DNA from 4 places in the Pseudomonas sp. NIBRBAC000502773 genome. Region 2 is predicted to be linked to each of the others. Evidence: predicted binding sites of a transcription regulator. Region 2 holds the regulator's gene; each other region holds the start of a gene.
What was found. Region 2 encodes FliA, which starts transcription of late flagellar genes. Its sites were predicted from a motif close to CTAAAGTTTNNNNNNNNNNNGCCGNTAA; they were not measured.
Positions count from the first base shown of each region.

Region 1: the regulator FliA is predicted to act here: its motif matches at 2,835-2,862, upstream of NIBR502773_RS03165 (methyl-accepting chemotaxis protein).
Region 3: the regulator FliA is predicted to act here: its motif matches at 1,454-1,481, upstream of NIBR502773_RS05880 (methyl-accepting chemotaxis protein).
Region 4: the regulator FliA is predicted to act here: its motif matches at 2,333-2,360, upstream of NIBR502773_RS29210 (methyl-accepting chemotaxis protein).

Region 1 covers NZ_CP041189.1:712,145-716,352, reverse strand. The annotation lists gene NIBR502773_RS03180 (carbohydrate ABC transporter permease) at 1-186, shown strand, start outside; gene NIBR502773_RS03175 (DUF2160 domain-containing protein) at 197-469, shown strand; gene NIBR502773_RS03170 (ABC transporter substrate-binding protein) at 502-2,244, shown strand; gene NIBR502773_RS03165 (methyl-accepting chemotaxis protein) at 2,908-4,116, shown strand; gene NIBR502773_RS03160 (response regulator) at 4,126-4,208, shown strand, end outside.
Region 2 covers NZ_CP041189.1:1,479,539-1,483,746, reverse strand. The annotation lists gene flhA (flagellar biosynthesis protein FlhA) at 1-189, shown strand, start outside; gene flhF (flagellar biosynthesis protein FlhF) at 202-1,518, shown strand; gene fleN (flagellar synthesis regulator FleN) at 1,624-2,457, shown strand; gene fliA (RNA polymerase sigma factor FliA) at 2,454-3,194, shown strand; gene NIBR502773_RS06670 (chemotaxis response regulator CheY) at 3,365-3,739, shown strand; gene NIBR502773_RS06665 (protein phosphatase CheZ) at 3,758-4,208, shown strand, end outside.
Region 3 covers NZ_CP041189.1:1,294,638-1,298,845, forward strand. The annotation lists gene NIBR502773_RS05870 (DEAD/DEAH box helicase) at 1-152, opposite strand, end outside; gene NIBR502773_RS05875 (DUF1837 domain-containing protein) at 154-1,080, opposite strand; gene NIBR502773_RS05880 (methyl-accepting chemotaxis protein) at 1,692-3,554, shown strand; gene NIBR502773_RS05885 (alpha/beta fold hydrolase) at 3,650-4,208, shown strand, end outside.
Region 4 covers NZ_CP041189.1:6,387,656-6,391,863, forward strand. The annotation lists gene NIBR502773_RS29205 (SRPBCC family protein) at 1-201, opposite strand, end outside; gene NIBR502773_RS29210 (methyl-accepting chemotaxis protein) at 280-2,274, opposite strand; gene NIBR502773_RS29215 (M91 family zinc metallopeptidase) at 2,431-4,083, opposite strand; gene NIBR502773_RS29220 (aldo/keto reductase) at 4,136-4,208, opposite strand, start outside.

The sequences.
Region 1 (4,208 bases), 770 kb from region 2:
GCGCGCACCCTGACCTCGGTCAACGCCAAGCCCATCGCCGCGGTGATGACCCGTACGGTGTCGGCCTCGGGTATCGATTGGGGCGTGCTGGCAGCGGCGGGGGTGTTGACCATCCTGCCCGGCATGCTGGTGATCTGGTTTGTTCGCAACCACGTGGCCAAGGGCTTTGCCCTGGGCCGGGTCTGAGGAGTCGATGATGGAATGGATGGCCTGGACCACCCCCACTGCACTGTTCTTTGGCGGCATTGCCCTGATTCTGGCGGGCATGACCACCTGGGAGCTGCGCTCGCCGAGCATCCCGCGGCGCGGCGTCCTGCCGATCAGCACCACCCGTGGTGATCGCTTGTTTATCGGTCTTCTCGGCAGCGCCTACCTGCATTTGCTGGTGATCGGCGTTACCGACTGGAGCATCTGGGTAGCGTCCGCGCTCTCCCTGGTATGGCTGTTGAGTGTGATGCGTTGGGGCTAGTGCCCTTATGAATAAACAACCAGGAGGTCTCTATGTTGAATAAGAACAATAAGCTGCGACATAGCATTTCATTGGCCGCCGTACTGGCCCTCAGCGGTTTGAGCGCTTCGGCCTGGGCTGATGCGTATGAAGATGCGGCGAAGAAATGGATCGGCAGCGAGTTCAAGCCGTCGACCCTTACGGCCGACCAGCAGCTTGAGGAGTTGAAGTGGTTTATCAAGGCCGCCGAACCGTTCCGAGGGATGAAAATCAACGTGGTGTCGGAAACGCTCACCACCCACGAGTACGAATCCAAGGTGCTGGCCAAGGCCTTCAGCGAAATCACCGGCATCAAGCTGACCCACGACCTGCTGCAGGAAGGCGACGTGGTGGAGAAACTGCAAACCCAGATGCAGTCCGACAAGAATATCTATGACGGCTGGGTCAACGATTCCGACTTGATCGGTACGCACTTTCGCTATGGCAAGACCGAATCCATCACCGACCTGATGGCCAACGAAGGCAAGGCCTTCACCTCGCCCACCCTGGATATCAAGGACTTTATCGGCATCTCCTTCACCACCGCGCCGGACGGCAAGATCTACCAGCTGCCCGACCAGCAATTCGCCAACCTCTACTGGTTCCGCGCCGACTGGTTCGAGCGGCCGGAGCTGAAAGCCAAGTTCAAGGAAAAATACGGCTATGACCTCGGCGTGCCGGTGAACTGGTCGGCCTATGAAGACATCGCCAAATTCTTCAGCGAAGACGTCAAGGAAATCGACGGCAAGCGTATCTATGGGCACATGGACTACGGCAAGAAAGACCCGTCCCTGGGCTGGCGCTTCACCGATGCCTGGTTCTCCATGGCCGGTGGCGGCGACAAGGGCCTGCCCAACGGTTTGCCGGTGGACGAGTGGGGCATCCGCGTAGAGGACTGCCACCCGGTAGGCTCCAGCGTCACCCGTGGCGGCGACACCAACGGCCCGGCGGCGGTATTCGCCACGCAGAAATACGTAGACTGGATGAAAGCCTACGCCCCCCCGGAAGCGGCGGGCATGACCTTCTCCGAATCCGGCCCGGTGCCGTCCCAGGGCAACATCGCCCAGCAGATCTTCTGGTACACCGCGTTTACCGCCGACATGACCAAGCCGGGCCTGCCGGTGGTGAATGCCGACGGCACGCCGAAATGGCGCATGGCGCCGTCGCCGGTCGGGCCGTATTGGGAAAAGGGCATGAAGAAGGGGTACCAGGACGTAGGTTCCTGGACCTTCCTCAAGTCGACGCCGGAGAAGCAGAAACTCGCGGCCTGGCTCTACGCGCAGTTCGTGACCTCGAAAACCGTGTCCCTGAAGAAAACCATCGTCGGCCTGACGCCGATTCGTGAGTCCGACATCAACTCCCAGGCCATGACCGACATGGCGCCGAAACTCGGTGGCCTGGTGGAGTTCTACCGCAGCCCGGCACGGGTCGAGTGGACCCCGACCGGCACCAACGTGCCGGACTACCCACGCCTGGCGCAACTGTGGTGGAGCAACATCGCCGCCGCCGCCAGCGGCGAGAAAACCCCGCAACAGGCCCTCGACAACCTGGCCAAGGAGCAGGACGCGATCATGACGCGCCTGGAACGCTCCAAGGTGCAGCCGGTGTGCGGCCCGAAAATGAACCCTGAGCGTGACGCGCAATACTGGTTCGACCAGCCGGGCGCGCCGAAACCGAAACTGGCCAACGAGAAACCGAAAGGCGAGACCGTGGCCTATGGCGACCTGCTCAAGCAGTGGGAGGCAGCGCGTAAGTAAACGCGCCGGGGCGTGGAACACAAAACGGCACCCAGGTGCCGTTTTGTTTTGGTGCAAACATGAAGGCGCAGCTCTGTGACGCGCGGTGGTCAGGCAATCCTGAGTATGGGCAGCTTACTTTCGTGGCGGCCTTCGGGCCGACCATGTCGTTGGAGTTGACCGAGTACATATCCGTTGCTGCGGTAACGGCCGCTATGGGTTCCGCCCTTACGGCGGCCCACGGATTCAAGCCGGAGTGAGGGCATACCGAGCCTAGGCGAGGTACCGAGTGGTGGGGCGAGAGCCTTTTGGTTACTTTTGGGCTCTTTCCAAAAGTGACCCGCTGTAAGAGCGGAACCATAGGCGGCCGTGACCGCAGCAACGGATATGTACTCGGTCAAACCCAACGACATGGTCGGCCCGAAGGCCGCCACGGAACCAACCGCCCTCACCACAAAGAGATTTTTCAGCCTGAAAGACAGACTCGCTAGCCAGCGCTTGCGACAAACCCCTGTTCGGTAAACCACCGCTGATCCTTCAGGAACAAGGACCCAGAATTGCCCGATATGTCACCCTGCGGTCATAAACCAGACGGAAGGCACTCAAGTCACCTCAAGTTGCAAGTTACAGCGCAGATAACAACTATGTCACTTACATCCGCAACAACGTTCAAGGATCGAACTCATGCCCCAGCGCCAATCCAGCCGCCTGCCTCTTCCCGTTTATCCACGTTTTCGCTGGTTCGCTTTGATCCCGGTCGTGCCCGCCGTGTTGTGGATACTTGTGCAATCAACCTCGCCGGCCAATCTGCTGGCTTGCACGGTACTGGTGCTGATCGGCCTCGGTGCCTGTGCGTGGAGCGCGGGTTCGCAGCGCAACGCAATGCAGCAAGCGCTTGCACAGGCGGATCAGTCAGATGCGCACGCGGCGCACGACGGCATGGCCTCTCGTGCCCAGCTCGACGAGGTATTGCTGGGCGCCATGCCCATCTGGGCCAAGCAGGTGGAAAGCTCGCGCCATCAGACCGAAGAAGCGATCGTGAGCCTGGCCAACCGTTTCACCGGGATCGCCGCACGCTTGCAGGAGACGGTACAAGCCTCGCAGCACGCGGCCGGCGAACTGGACGGGCAGGCCGCCGACGGCGCGCTTGAGGTGCTGGCACGCAGTGACAGCGAGCTGAGCCAGGTGATCAATTCGCTCAAGGCCACCCAAACCAGCCGTGACCAGACCCTGGCCCAGGTCCGCAGCCTGACCGCCTACACCGGCGAGCTGCGGACCATGGCCGCCGATGTGGCGGCGATTGCCGCGCAAACCAACCTGCTGGCCCTCAACGCAGCCATCGAGGCGGCGCGTGCCGGTGAGGCCGGGCGCGGTTTTGCGGTGGTGGCCGACGCGGTGCGCAGCCTGTCGAGCAAATCCAGTGAAACCGGCCAGCAGATGTCGGCCAAGGTCGACATCATCAACAACGCCATTACGCAATTGGTCCAGGCCGCGTCCAGCAGTGCCGACCAGGACAGCCATTCGGTGGCCGAGTCCGAAAACAGTATTCAAGTGGTGCTCGAACGCTTCCAGAACATCACCGGACGCCTGGCCGAATCCGCCGATCTGCTCAAGCAGGAAAGCTACGGCATCCGGGATGAGATGACCGAAGTGCTGGTCAACCTGCAATTCCAGGACCGGGTCAGCCAGATCCTCAGCCACGTGCGCGACAACATGCAGGCCCTGCATGAGCACCTCCTGCAGGCCAGCCAGGCCCCGGACCAGCCGGTGGCCGTCGACGCCCGCCAATGGCTGGCGCGCATGGAAGCCACCTATGCCACCGACGAGCAACGGCGCCTGCACCATGGAGAGGCGGCCGTGCAGCAGAATTCTCAAGACATCACTTTCTTTTAGGAGCACATCATGGCGAAGAATGTATTAGTGGTCGACGACTCCAGCAGCGTGCGGCAAGTGGTCGGCATAGCCTTGAAAAGCGCCGGTTACGA
Region 2 (4,208 bases):
TTGATCGACGCCGCACAGCGCCAGGAAATGCAGGGCCAACCGGTGATTCTGCTGGTGGCGGGTCCGGTCCGGGCGATGTTGTCGCGGTTTGGACGTCTGGCAGTACCGAATTTGCACGTTTTGGCTTATCAGGAAATTCCTGACAACAAGCAAGTGACTATCGTCGCGACAGTAGGGCCCAACGGCTGAGGGTAGTGGGTTATGCAAGTTAAGCGTTTTTTCGCCGCCGATATGCGTCAGGCCATGAAACTGGTCCGCGATGAGCTGGGCGCCGATGCCGCGATTATCGGTAATCGTCGTATTGCCGGCGGTGTCGAGCTGACGGCTGCCCTGGACTACACCCCCTCGGCATTGGCGCCGCGTGTGCCGAACATGGAGCTCGAAGACGAGCTGCGCAAGACCGCTTCGCGCATCGTCTCGGCCCAGGCTGAGCTGAGCATGCGTGGCGACAGCGATGCCTCCACCAATCGCCAGTTGTTCGCCGGCCTGCCGCTGACCGCCGCCGAGCCGCTGGTTGAGCCAACATTCATCGAACCGCCGCGTCCTGCCGCGCCAGCCCCGGCCGCCGCAGTCGACCAGCGCGTCTTCGACTCGATGCGTTTTGAACTCAACGGCCTGCGCGAACTGCTGGAAGTCCAACTGGGTTCGCTGGCCTGGACCCAACTGCAAGGCAGCAAACCGCACCAGGCCAACCTCTGGCGCCGCCTGCAACGCATCGGCCTGTCCGGCCCGTTGTCCCGCGACCTGCTGGCCCTGACCACCGAAATCGAAGAGCCTCGCCAGGCCTGGCGCATGTTGCTGGCCCACCTGGCGCGGATGATCGCCACCCCGGAAATCGAACCCCTGGAAGAGGGCGGTGTGATCGCCATGGTCGGCCCTGCCGGCATGGGCAAGACCACCACCCTGGCCAAGCTGGCGGCGCGCTATGTGCTCAAGTACGGCGCGAACAACATCGCGCTGGTGAGCATGGACAGCTATCGCATCGGCGCCCAGGAACAGCTCAAGACCCTGGGCCGTATCCTCAATGTGCCGGTCACCCATGTCGATCCGGGCCAGTCCCTGGCCAACGCGCTCGATCCGTTGCTGCGCAAGCGCGTGGTGCTGATCGACACCGCCGGCCTGCAGGCCAGCGATCCGGCGTTGCGCCTGCAACTGGAAAGCCTGGCCGGGCGTGGCATCAAGTCGAAAAATTACCTGGTGCTTGCAACCACCAGCCAGAAACAGGTTCTTACCGCTGCGTACCATAGCTACAAGCGTTGCGGTCTGGCCGGTTGCATCCTGACTAAACTGGATGAAACCGCCAGCCTGGGCGAAGTGTTGAGCCTGGCTATCAGCCATGAACTACCGGTTGCCTACCTGACCGACGGGCCGCGGATCCCGGATGATTTGCATCTGCCGCGCCGTCATCAGCTGGTCAGCCGCGCCGTCAGCGTGCAAATGCAAGAAGAGCCTAGCGAGGAAGCGATGGCCGATATGTTCGCCGACCTTTACCACAACCCGGCAAAACGGGTGGGTTGAGGTGCGATGAACACCGTGAAATGTACCTACATCGATGGTCTGCAAGCGATTCACGCGGCCAAGCCATGTAGCCTGCGTCTAAGCAAGACAAGGTAAAGAAATAAAATGGGCAGCATGCATCCCGTACAGGTGATCGCGGTGACCGGCGGCAAAGGTGGCGTCGGGAAAACTAACGTGTCAGTGAATTTGTCCCTGGCCCTGGCAGAGCTTGGCCGTCGCGTCATGCTGCTGGATGCTGACCTGGGGCTGGCGAACGTCGACGTTCTGCTGGGACTGACGCCCAAACATACCCTGGCCGATGTGATCGAGGGGCGCTGTGAGCTGCGTGACGTGCTGCTCCAGGGCCCTGGCGGGATCCGCATCGTGCCGGCCGCCTCCGGTACCCAGAGCATGGTGCACCTGAGCCCGGCGCAGCATGCCGGCCTGATCCAGGCATTCAGTGACATCGGCGACAACCTCGACGTGCTGGTGATCGACACCGCCGCCGGGATCGGTGAGTCCGTGGTCAGCTTTGTGCGCGCTGCGCAGGAAGTCTTGCTGGTGGTCTGCGATGAACCCACCTCGATCACCGACGCCTACGCCCTGATCAAACTGCTTAACCGTGACTACGGCATGAACCGCTTCCGCGTCCTGGCCAACATGGCCCAGAGCCCGCAGGAAGGCCGCAACCTGTTCGCCAAGTTGACCAAGGTCACGGATCGCTTTCTCGATGTCGCCTTACAATACGTCGGTGCAGTTCCCTACGACGAGTGTGTGCGCAAGGCTGTGCAAAAGCAGCGTGCAGTCTACGAAGCGTTCCCTCGTTCCAAGTGCGCATTGGCGTTCAAGGCTATTGCCCAGAAGGTCGATACCTGGCCGTTGCCTGCCAACCCTCGGGGGCATCTGGAGTTTTTCGTCGAGCGATTGGTGCATCAGACGAGTGCAGGACCGGTGCTATGACAGCGAACGGCTATAACGCTTACAAGAAATCTGCCCGTGACAGCCAAGGCGAGTTGATCGAGCGCTATGCGCCCCTGGTCAAGCGAATTGCCTATCACCTGCTGGCACGCCTGCCCGCCAGCGTCCAGGTCGAAGACCTGATCCAGGCGGGCATGATCGGCCTGCTCGAAGTGTCGACCAAGTACGACGCGAGCAAGGGCGCGAGCTTCGAGACGTATGCGGGTATCCGCATACGTGGCGCGATGCTCGACGAGGTGCGCAAGGGTGACTGGGCGCCGCGTTCGGTGCACCGCAATACACGCATGGTCAGTGACGCAATTCGTGCAATTGAAGCAAAAACCGGTCGCGACGCTAAAGATCACGAAGTTGCGGCCGAACTCCAATTGAGTCTCGACGATTATTACGGGATTTTGAACGATACCTTGGGCAGCCGCCTGTTCAGTTTCGACGACCTGTTACAGGACGGCGAACACGAAGGGCTGCACGAGGACGGCGCGAGCGCGCATATGGAGCCGTCCCGTGATCTGGAAGATGAGCGTTTCCAGGGAGCGTTGGCGGACGCCATTGCCAACTTGCCGGAGCGCGAGCGGTTGGTGTTGGCGCTGTACTACGACGAAGAGCTGAACCTCAAGGAAATCGGTGAGGTCCTGGGGGTCAGCGAATCCCGTGTCAGCCAGTTGCATAGCCAGTGCGCGGCCCGCTTGCGGGGGCGTCTGGGAGAGTGGCGAGCGCGCTGACAGGCAGTGTGGGGAGCATTGCAAAGCGATACCGCGAAGGTGATAGGCCTTCGCGGGCTCGGGCCGTGGTGCCCTTGGCAGTCCTTTTTGTGTAATGCCTGTTGATTGAAATGGCGCGTCCAGGTGCTGGGCGCGTTTAAGACTGCTTGGAGGTCGAATTGGACAAGAACATGAAAATCCTCATCGTTGATGACTTCTCAACGATGCGGCGGATCATAAAAAACCTGTTGCGTGACCTTGGGTTCACAAACACGGTCGAGGCGGATGACGGCCTTACGGCGATTCCGATCCTCAACAGCGGGAGCATCGACTTTCTGGTAACGGACTGGAACATGCCGGGCATGACCGGCATCGACTTGTTGCGCCACGTGCGTGCCGACGAAAAATTGCGCAGCCTTCCCGTGTTGATGGTGACCGCCGAAGCCAAGCGTGAACAGATCATCGAAGCCGCCCAGGCCGGGGTCAACGGTTACGTGGTCAAACCATTCACTGCACAGGCCTTGAAAGAGAAGATCGAAAAGATCTTCGAACGCATCCACGGCTGATGCCATCGCGGGGGAGCTATGGAGCATAAAGAAACGTCACAGGGAGACTTTGAGTCGACCCTGAAAAAGCATGCTCACCAGTTGGTTGACAGCCTTGAAAAAGGCCAGTTCGGCGACGCGGTGCAGTTGATCCATGAGCTCAACCAGACCCGTGACCGAGGCCTGTACCAGGAAGTGGGCAAGCTCACACGCGAGCTGCACAGCGCGATCGTCAATTTCCAGATTGACCCGCACATGCCCCAGGCCGAAGAGATTTCGCAGATCACCGACGCCACCGAACGCCTGTCCTATGTGGTCAGGCTGACCGAGGCGGCGGCTAACCGCACCATGGACCTGGTGGAAAACGCCACGCCCCTGGTCAACGGCATGGCCACGGAAGCCCACGCCCTGAGCGTTGACTGGGGCCGCTTCATGCGCCGTGAAGTCGGTGCGGAAGAGTTTCGTGAGCTGGCCCGTCGGGTCGAAGGGT
Region 3 (4,208 bases), 180 kb from region 2:
GATATAGATAATATCGAAGCAATACCTATAAGCCTTTTGGACTCAGCTAAAGATATTTTCTTTGGCTCATTACGGGCCGGGAGCAAATGCAGAGTGCTATAGGCAAAAAGCTTATTAATATCTTCTTGAAAATCTTCTACATTAATATCCATATTAATCTAAGGCTTCGTTAAATTCATTTCGAAAGTTTTGCACTGAGGGAAAAGGAATAAAAAACACTTCTAGGCAAAGGTGCTTTCTAGAAAACCCTTCCAGCTTCTTATCAAGTTGCGCCGCTATAAACGACGTTGCTTCTTTGAGCTTCTCTTTAAACTCTTGAGCGAGCTCTCTGCTACTCTTATTACTTTTGTTATCATACTCATCCCAATTATAACCTATTAGACAAGCGTGATTGACTCGCGCACCCGGCCCAGGCTCGCCAAGTTTTATATGCTCAGTAACGGCCTTTTGCACTTCCGAATCAGCATACTTAAAATGCTTAGTTATCATTGTAAATTCGTGCTTGTATATCTCATCAACATGAAACGCTTCAATACTCTTTAAGGCTGACGCAATTGCATCATCTATTTTTTGGTATAACTTAGCCTCACCAAAATAAAAATCTACGATTTCATCTTTTTCATTCCATCTTGCATGTATGCCGTCCGATCCATTAGCCTCAAGCTTTCTGTTAGTTTTAAGCTCCATTTTAGAAACAATTTGTGGAGCTTGGATTATTGCCTCCATAAGGAAGAATAGCAGAGCTTCTCCGGCCTCTCCGGTTTTATCTGGACTATCGTCGGTAATATCCGGGTGCCGAAAGAGCTTGCGTGCTTCTTTTATGAGCTGCGCTGACTCTTTCGCAGTAATAGCTGAGGGTCTATTTTTAGCGGCAATACAATAGTGGATTATATATTGATACAGTAGCTCCGCTAAGGCCTTTGACATAGGCCGCCCGTTGCCATCAAACTTTAAATGATGAAACCTCAAATTTGTCTTTAAGCTTTTAGTTACCTGGGTATGCTCGACAGAATCCAGGCACTGCTTATAATCTTCCAAATCAACAGCAATAAAATTATTTATATCCTTTAGCTTAACCATTCCTTGTCTCTCATAAGGAAATCATATTGACTACTATTTAATTCCCATTAATTAAAAAATCAAATCGGCTAAAAATCGAAACAGCAAAACCAGATTATCACTCCAGAATGGTGCCATAGTGACATCATTCTTTATCTCAAGTAAATCCCGTTTTCTGTTAGTCCGCCAGCCATTTGTCAGCAAATGCGTGAGTGTAGGAGTCGACCAAGAGCGATCTTTTGTGGATCTTTATCACCGCTCGCCCGAAAGCAAAGCTCACGTTCAAGTACATCGACAAAACTCATCGAATCGTTGAGGCGTTCTTCTGAATGCAAATGACATATTTGATGTCATGGTCCGACTCTTCCCACCCGCGTCCATCCGTCACATCCCCCTCCAGCCCCCACCCAACCTGCCGATAACCCTACTAACCACATGCCTACCCCCGCATCCCCACCCGACCGAGCCCACCCTATGAACCCACTCTCCCTCCTGAAAAAATCCCGGCCCGCTCGCCAAGGCACCACCACCCTCACCAGCACCGCCAACAACCTGGACGCCGCACTCACGGCCCTGCGTATCACCCCCACCCTGATCACCGGTTTCATCTCCCCCACCTGGACATCGACGCCATCGCCGCCAAGCTCAAGCGCCGTTTCCCCCAGTCCACCCTCAGCCTGTGCACCACCTCCGGCGAGCTCTGCAATGCGCCCGGTTCGCTGTATTGCGCCACCGGTGAGCGCTGGGACCGGGTTGTGTTGCAGTTGTTCGACGACAGTCTGATCGCCTCGGCCGAGGTGGTGATGGTGCCGTTGGAGTGTGAGGACATTCGCGGTGGCGGTAAGCGGTTGGGGATGCAGGAGCGGATTGCCAAATTGGTGGCGAATATCAAGCGGGTGCAGGTGCGTACGTCGATCGATCATCGCGATACCTTGGCGTATGTGGTGTTCGATGGGTTGTCGGCGTCGGAGTCGTTTTTTATGGAGGCGCTGTATGAGTCGGGGCGGTTTCCGTGTTTGTTCGTAGGGGGATCGGCCGGGGGTAAGTCGGATTTCCAGAAGACGATGATTCATGACGGCCAACGCAGTTATCAGAACCATGCGCAGATTGTGTTCCTGAAGACGGCGGCCCATGTGCGGTTTGGGGTGTTCAAGAGCCAGAATTTCAAGGCGGCGGATTTGACCTTCAGTGTGCTGACGGCGTCGGTGGAGGACCGCACCATTGACCAGGTGATCGACAGCAGCGGCAATATCAAGAGCATGGTGCAGGCGCTGTGTGATGCGTTCAGTTGCGCGCCCCAGGCGTTGGAGTCGAAGCTGGCGGATTATTCGTTTGCGATTCGGGTGGGCAGTGAGTTGTTTGTGCGGTCTATCGCGCGCATCGATTATGAGCAGCAGATCGTGCAGTTGTTTTGCGACGTGGCGCCGGGCGAGGAGTTGGTGATGGTGCGGCGTACGCCGTTGCGGGAGGCGACGCGCCTGGACTATGAGCAGTTCCTGCGCGGCAAGGGTGGCCAGCCGGTGGCGGGGATTTTGAATGACTGCATTCTGCGCCGGCTGAACAACGGCGCCGAGCTGGGCAGCATGGCCGGCATTTTTGGGGATGTGCCGTTGGCGGGGTTTTCGACCTTCGGGGAGATTCTGGGCCTGAACCTGAACCAGACGCTGACGGCGATTTTCTTCTTTCGGGTGGCCAAGGGTGCGAGTTTCAGTGATGAGTACGTGGACAATTTCATCGCCCATTACGGCGAGTTCAAGGCGTTTTTCCTACGGCGTCAGGTGAAGAAGCTGGCGGGGTTGAACCATGTGGTGGTCAAGCAGATTACCGCGTTCAAGAACAATGACTTCACCGACACCCTGAATACCCGAGGCCTGGACCGCAATATCCTGCCAGTCTTCGAGGGCCTGGCCGACTTGGGCCTGGTGTTGGCCCAGGCCGAGCGTCAGCAGGAGGACATCGCTTCGCAGCTCAAGCATTACTCCGGCGAGTTGCACGCCTCGATGGATGAACTGGTGGGCACGATTGGCCAGCAGAACAGCGTGTTTGCCCAGGCCGGGGCCACGGTGGAGGGGCTGTCGAGCCAGGCGGATGTCGCGGTGCAGGGGGCGCGCACGCTGGCGGGGTCGAGTTTGCGTATCCAGTCGATTGTGCAGGTGATCCAGCAGATCGCCGGGCAGACCAACCTGCTGGCACTCAATGCCGCGATTGAAGCGGCGCGCGCGGGCGACCTGGGCCGGGGCTTTGCGGTGGTGGCGGACGAGGTGCGCAAGCTGGCGGAAATCACGCGCAAGAATGCGGCGGAAATTGGTGTGGATATCGACTTGTTGTCGAGTGAGATCCAGCGGGTGGCCCAGCAGATTGAAGACCAGTCCACCGGGGTGGGTGCGCTGCGGGAGATGCTGGATGTGCTGGAGGCGTCGAGCCGAGCAACGGAGGGTACGGCGCAACGGACCAAGACCATTGCGGATACGTTGACGGGGTTGACCCATGGGTAGGCGCTAACGGCAGGTAAAAAATGGCGCGGGGCTCATGGCACTGAACGGGGGATTCAGTGCATGATGCGTCGCTCATATCAAGGACGATAACAACCGTGAAAAACGCCCTCGCCGCCCTGCTATTGCTGTGCCTGACCGCTCCCGCCCTCGCCGCCGAAAACCCCGTCGGCTTCAAGACCGTCACCCTGCCCGATGCACAAGACAAGCGTCCACTTGAGCTGGTCGTCTGGTACCCCGCTACCACCACCGCCAAACCCACCCTGATCGCCGACAACGCGGTGTTCATCGGTGCCCTCGCCGTACCCGACGCGCCGCCGGCTGCCGGTGAGCATCCGCTGGTGGTGCTCTCCCACGGTTATGGCGGCAACTGGGGCAAGCAGGTTTGGCTGGCGAGTGCGCTGGCGCATCAGGGCTACATCGTGGCGGCGGTCAACCACCCCGGCACCACCACCAAAGACCGTAACCCGCAAACCGCCGCGCAGTTATGGCAACGTCCGGCCGACCTGAGCCGCGTGATCGACGCGGTGTTGGCTCAGCCGAAGCTATTTGGCGCGGTCGCGAAAGGCCAGATCGCCGCCGTGGGCCATTCCCTGGGCGGCTGGACCGTGCTGGAAATCGCCGGGGCGCGCTTCGACCCCGAGCTGTTCAGCCGCG
Region 4 (4,208 bases), 1.8 Mb from region 2:
GAGCAGGTCGATCATTTCGGTAAAGCGTGCGCCGGCGGGGAGGGGACCGGTGGTGCCGGTGTCGGCACCGAGGGAAGTGGGGTGCCATTCGTGCCAGCGATCCGGTTGGGTCACATAGTCGTAGACGGCATCGATAGGGGCCTGGATAAAACGTTCCTGACTGATCCGATCCAAGCGGACCGAATGCTCGACAGCGCGCATGGCACACCTCCTGTGTGGCTGTGAACTGTCAGAATAGTCCCACTCCCGCACATTGCACGGGAGTGTTTCAGCCATTTATCAGCGCACCTTGAACCGGCCCATCAACGCAATCACCCGGCCATTGGCGTCCAGCAGGCTTTGTGTATTGGTTTGCGTGGCATGGCCGCTCTGCACCAGCTCTTCGACCATATGTCGGATATGCACCATGCTGCGGTTGATCTCCTCGGTCACCGCGCTTTGCTGCTCGGCAGCGGTGGCGATCTGGGTGCTGAGGTCATTGATATGGCTGACCGAACCGGCCATCTCGTCGAGGCCGGTGTTCACCCGTGCCGTGGCATCCGCCGCCGACTGGCAACTGGCCTGGGTGTTCTCCATGGCCGCCACCGAAGAACTGACACCGGTGGTCAAGCGCGCAAGCATTTCATTGATCTGCGAAGTGCTGGCCTGGGTACGCGCCGCCAGGGCGCGGACTTCGTCGGCCACCACCGCAAAACCACGACCCTGCTCGCCGGCCCGCGCGGCTTCAATCGCGGCGTTGAGGGCCAGCAGGTTGGTCTGGCCGGCAATCGCGCCGATCACGCCGAGGGTTTCGGTGATGCGCGCGGCGTCCTGGCGCATGTTCTCGACGGTGTGGGTGGCACTGGCGACTTCGCCGATCAGCGCACTGACGCTGGTGGACGCTTCACCCACCACCACGCGGGAGCGGTCGGCGTGTTCGTTGGCGCGCTGGGTGAACGAAGCGGTTTGCGCCGCGTTCTGCGCCACCGTATCGGCGGTGGAGCTCATCTCGGTGATGGCGGTAACGGTCTGGTCGGTCTCCGAGGCGTGGCGCACCAGGATGCTGTTGGTGTGCGCCGAGGTTTGCTGCAATTGCTCAAGGCCCGATGACATGGCGCCAGTGGCCTGGGTTACTTCGCCGATCATGTCTTGCAGGTAGACGATAAAGCGGTTCACCGAATGGCCGATGGCGCCCAGTTCGTCTTCGGCGCGGATGGTAATGCGCCGCGTCAGGTCGGCATCGCCGGTGGACAGTGCATCGATGTTGGCCTTCAGGATTTTCATGCGCTGCACCAATTGGCGAATTGCATACACCGCCAGCAGCACCAGCAGCAACACCATGGGGATCTGCAACAGGGCCAGGCTGCCGAGTACGTCATCGCGCTGGGCGGTGATCAGCGAGGTGGGCAGGGCGGTGGCGAGGAACCACGGCGTGCCTTCGATGGGGCGCATGTAGAAGGTGCTGGCCACGCCCTGGTTGTCGAACTCGTTGCGCTGCAAGGCCTGGTCGCGATGGGCCAGGGCCTTGCTGACCTGGGCGGCAAAGGCCGAGGTGCCGGTCAATTCACTGATGTTCTTCAACACCACCGGGCTGCTCAGGCGCGTGCTGTTGCTGATGATCTTGCCGTCGCCTTCGACGATCAGCATCTGCCCGCCGATGTCCTTTTCCTTGCTGGCTACCAGTTCGTTGAAGAAGCCCAGGGTCACGTCGATGGTGGCGACGCCGTACGCCGCGCCGTCACGCTGGATCGCCATGGCGCAGTTGGTGCGCGGCTCCTGGCTGGCGTCGTCCTTGTAGGCCGCGGCCCAGGCACATTGGCCACGTGGCGACGCGAGGCCACCCTTGTACCAGCTCTGGTCGTAATAGTTGGGGGCGGGGTCGCTGTTCCAGAAGGTGTTCACTGCCAGCTTGCCCGAGGCATCGCGGTGCCAGAAGGTGCTGTGCTTGTTGCGCCCCGGCGTGCGCTGGTTGGGCAGCGGCCAGATACCGCCGCCGAAGACCTTCAGCTCACCATATTGATCGACCAGGCCCGGCAGGACCTTGTCGATGGCATCGCTGTCGAGCAGGGGAATGGTCTGGGTGATGGTGCGTTGCTGGGACTGAACCTTGTTGAGTTCGCCCTGGATCTGCTCGGCCACCTCACTGATGCGGTTGAGCACCACCTGTTCCTCGGTATGGCGCAGCGTGGGCGCGACCAGTTGGCCGATGCCGACGACCGTCAACACGAACAACACCAGGACGAACAGCACCAGGAACAGGGTATAGCGGGCTTGAATGGAGCGCAGTGGGGGCATGGGGGTCGTCCTTACGAAGCGTTTATTGTCGGCGCGGCTGTTTTGGAGCTTCGTAGGGCTATCGGCGGGGAGTGGCACGTCTTTAGGTACCATGGTGCAAAGTTTGTTGGGCGGGCACATAGCGAGGCCGGCCGCCGGCTCGCTACGCCCGGCTCATCAGATGCCGTCGCCCTGATCACTGTGCTCGAATTTGTGAGTTTTTCTTAGCGGTTTACCCATCTCCTGATTCAAGGCGTTCTCCATGAAAGGTCGCGGATTGACCGTGCTCGGCGGCGTAGACGGGTCGTTGTCGAGGTCTGCGGGTGTTGCGTTGCCGGGAATGCCAATGACCTGGCGTTCTGCATTTCGAACCGGCACCCATGCTCCGGATTGCAGCTGCTCCTGGTCTTCACCCTCAAGGAAAGTGCCGTTGGCGCCATTGAACGCATGGCCGTTTTCATGGAACAGGGTGGTGACGGGCGCTATGACGTTAGTGCGGTCAGTACTCTCAAGGACTGCGTAGGGGTCGTAGGCGATCGAGGCATTCTTGGCGCGGGCGCCGGGAACGCCGTTCTTGAGGGTGCCGTATCGTGTCTCATCTATGTTTTCCTCTTCCTCGGGTGTCTGGTTCTCCAGCTCAACGCTGCCAAAATCGTAACTGGTGTCGCCCAAGGTCACCTGCCGGATTTCGACCGTTGCGCCATTGATCGCGGCCAGCTCGTCCATTTTGGCCAGGGCCTGCTGGCCAAGCGGTGAACTGCGTAGAAACTCCAGGTCATCGCTCACTTGCTGGTTGAATCCCAGCGTTCCTTCGGCCACGGTAAACGCTTGCTTGCCGGCGTTGCTGGGTTTGACCTCGGTGAAAGTCGAGCCTTTGCTGCGGTCGAATCGGTCATGGGCATTGGCGTAAATCAGATCCTTGCGCCGGTTATTCCAGATACGGTCGCAGCCTTTGCCGGTGTAGAAGGTCGTGCGGTCATGCCCGATAAGATCATCATTGCCGTTGCCGCCATGGGCAACGGTGTGCCCGCTGCCGGCGTAGAGTTGGTCATTGCCATCACCCCCATCCAGGTAGCTCTGTTTGGTCGAGAGGCCAAATCCGGCATAGAGACGATCCTTGCCGTTATTACCGTACATCACGGCATTGCCGCTTCCGCCGATGATCGTGTCGTCACCGTCATTGCCGGCTGCAAAGCCCAGGCCGCTGCCCAGTCGCAGCACATCGTTACCATTGCCGCCGTACACTCTGCTCCTGCCGCCTCCGGCCTGGATGTAGTCATGGCCATCGCCGCCTTCAATGTCCACCCGCAGCTTGACGTCATCGTCGATGATCACCGTGTCATTGCCGCCTCTGGTCTCGATCCAAAGGCCCTGTTGCGGGCCTTGTTTGACGTGATTGTCGAAAACATATGACTTACCGTTGATACACACCTGCAGCCGGTTGCCCGGCCAGTTGCGTACGTGCACGCAATCCGCGCCGTCACCGGTTTCCACCGTCAGCAGATTCAACTCGATCTTCGGGTTTTCGGGATCTGATGCATCCCATACGATTAACCGGCCGAACTTGATATCGCCGTCGATATGCAGGGTGTGGGAACGCTCATTGTAGAGGCCTGGCGTCAGGTCGGTGGGCGGGTCATAGGGCGAAGGTTCAGGCTTGTCGTGAGCCGCAGGAAGGGCGGACTGGGCAGTGGGAAAGGTTGGGGAGGTGGTTGCAGAGAGCATCAGCGAGTCCTTCACGAGGGTTGTCAGATAATCCTGATTGCCTATCAGGCCTTTCCATTCCGTGGAGGCACGCGTCGAAACGTTCCCGCTGCCGGAACCGGTCATGGTGCAGGATATTTCCTGGGCGCAGCCTCGACAGCTGCGCCCGGGTTGAGCGTTATTGGTGCACCAGCCCCATGGACGTCTCGGGGTAGCGTGGCCCCGCCACAGCGCCCGACGGGAACACAGAT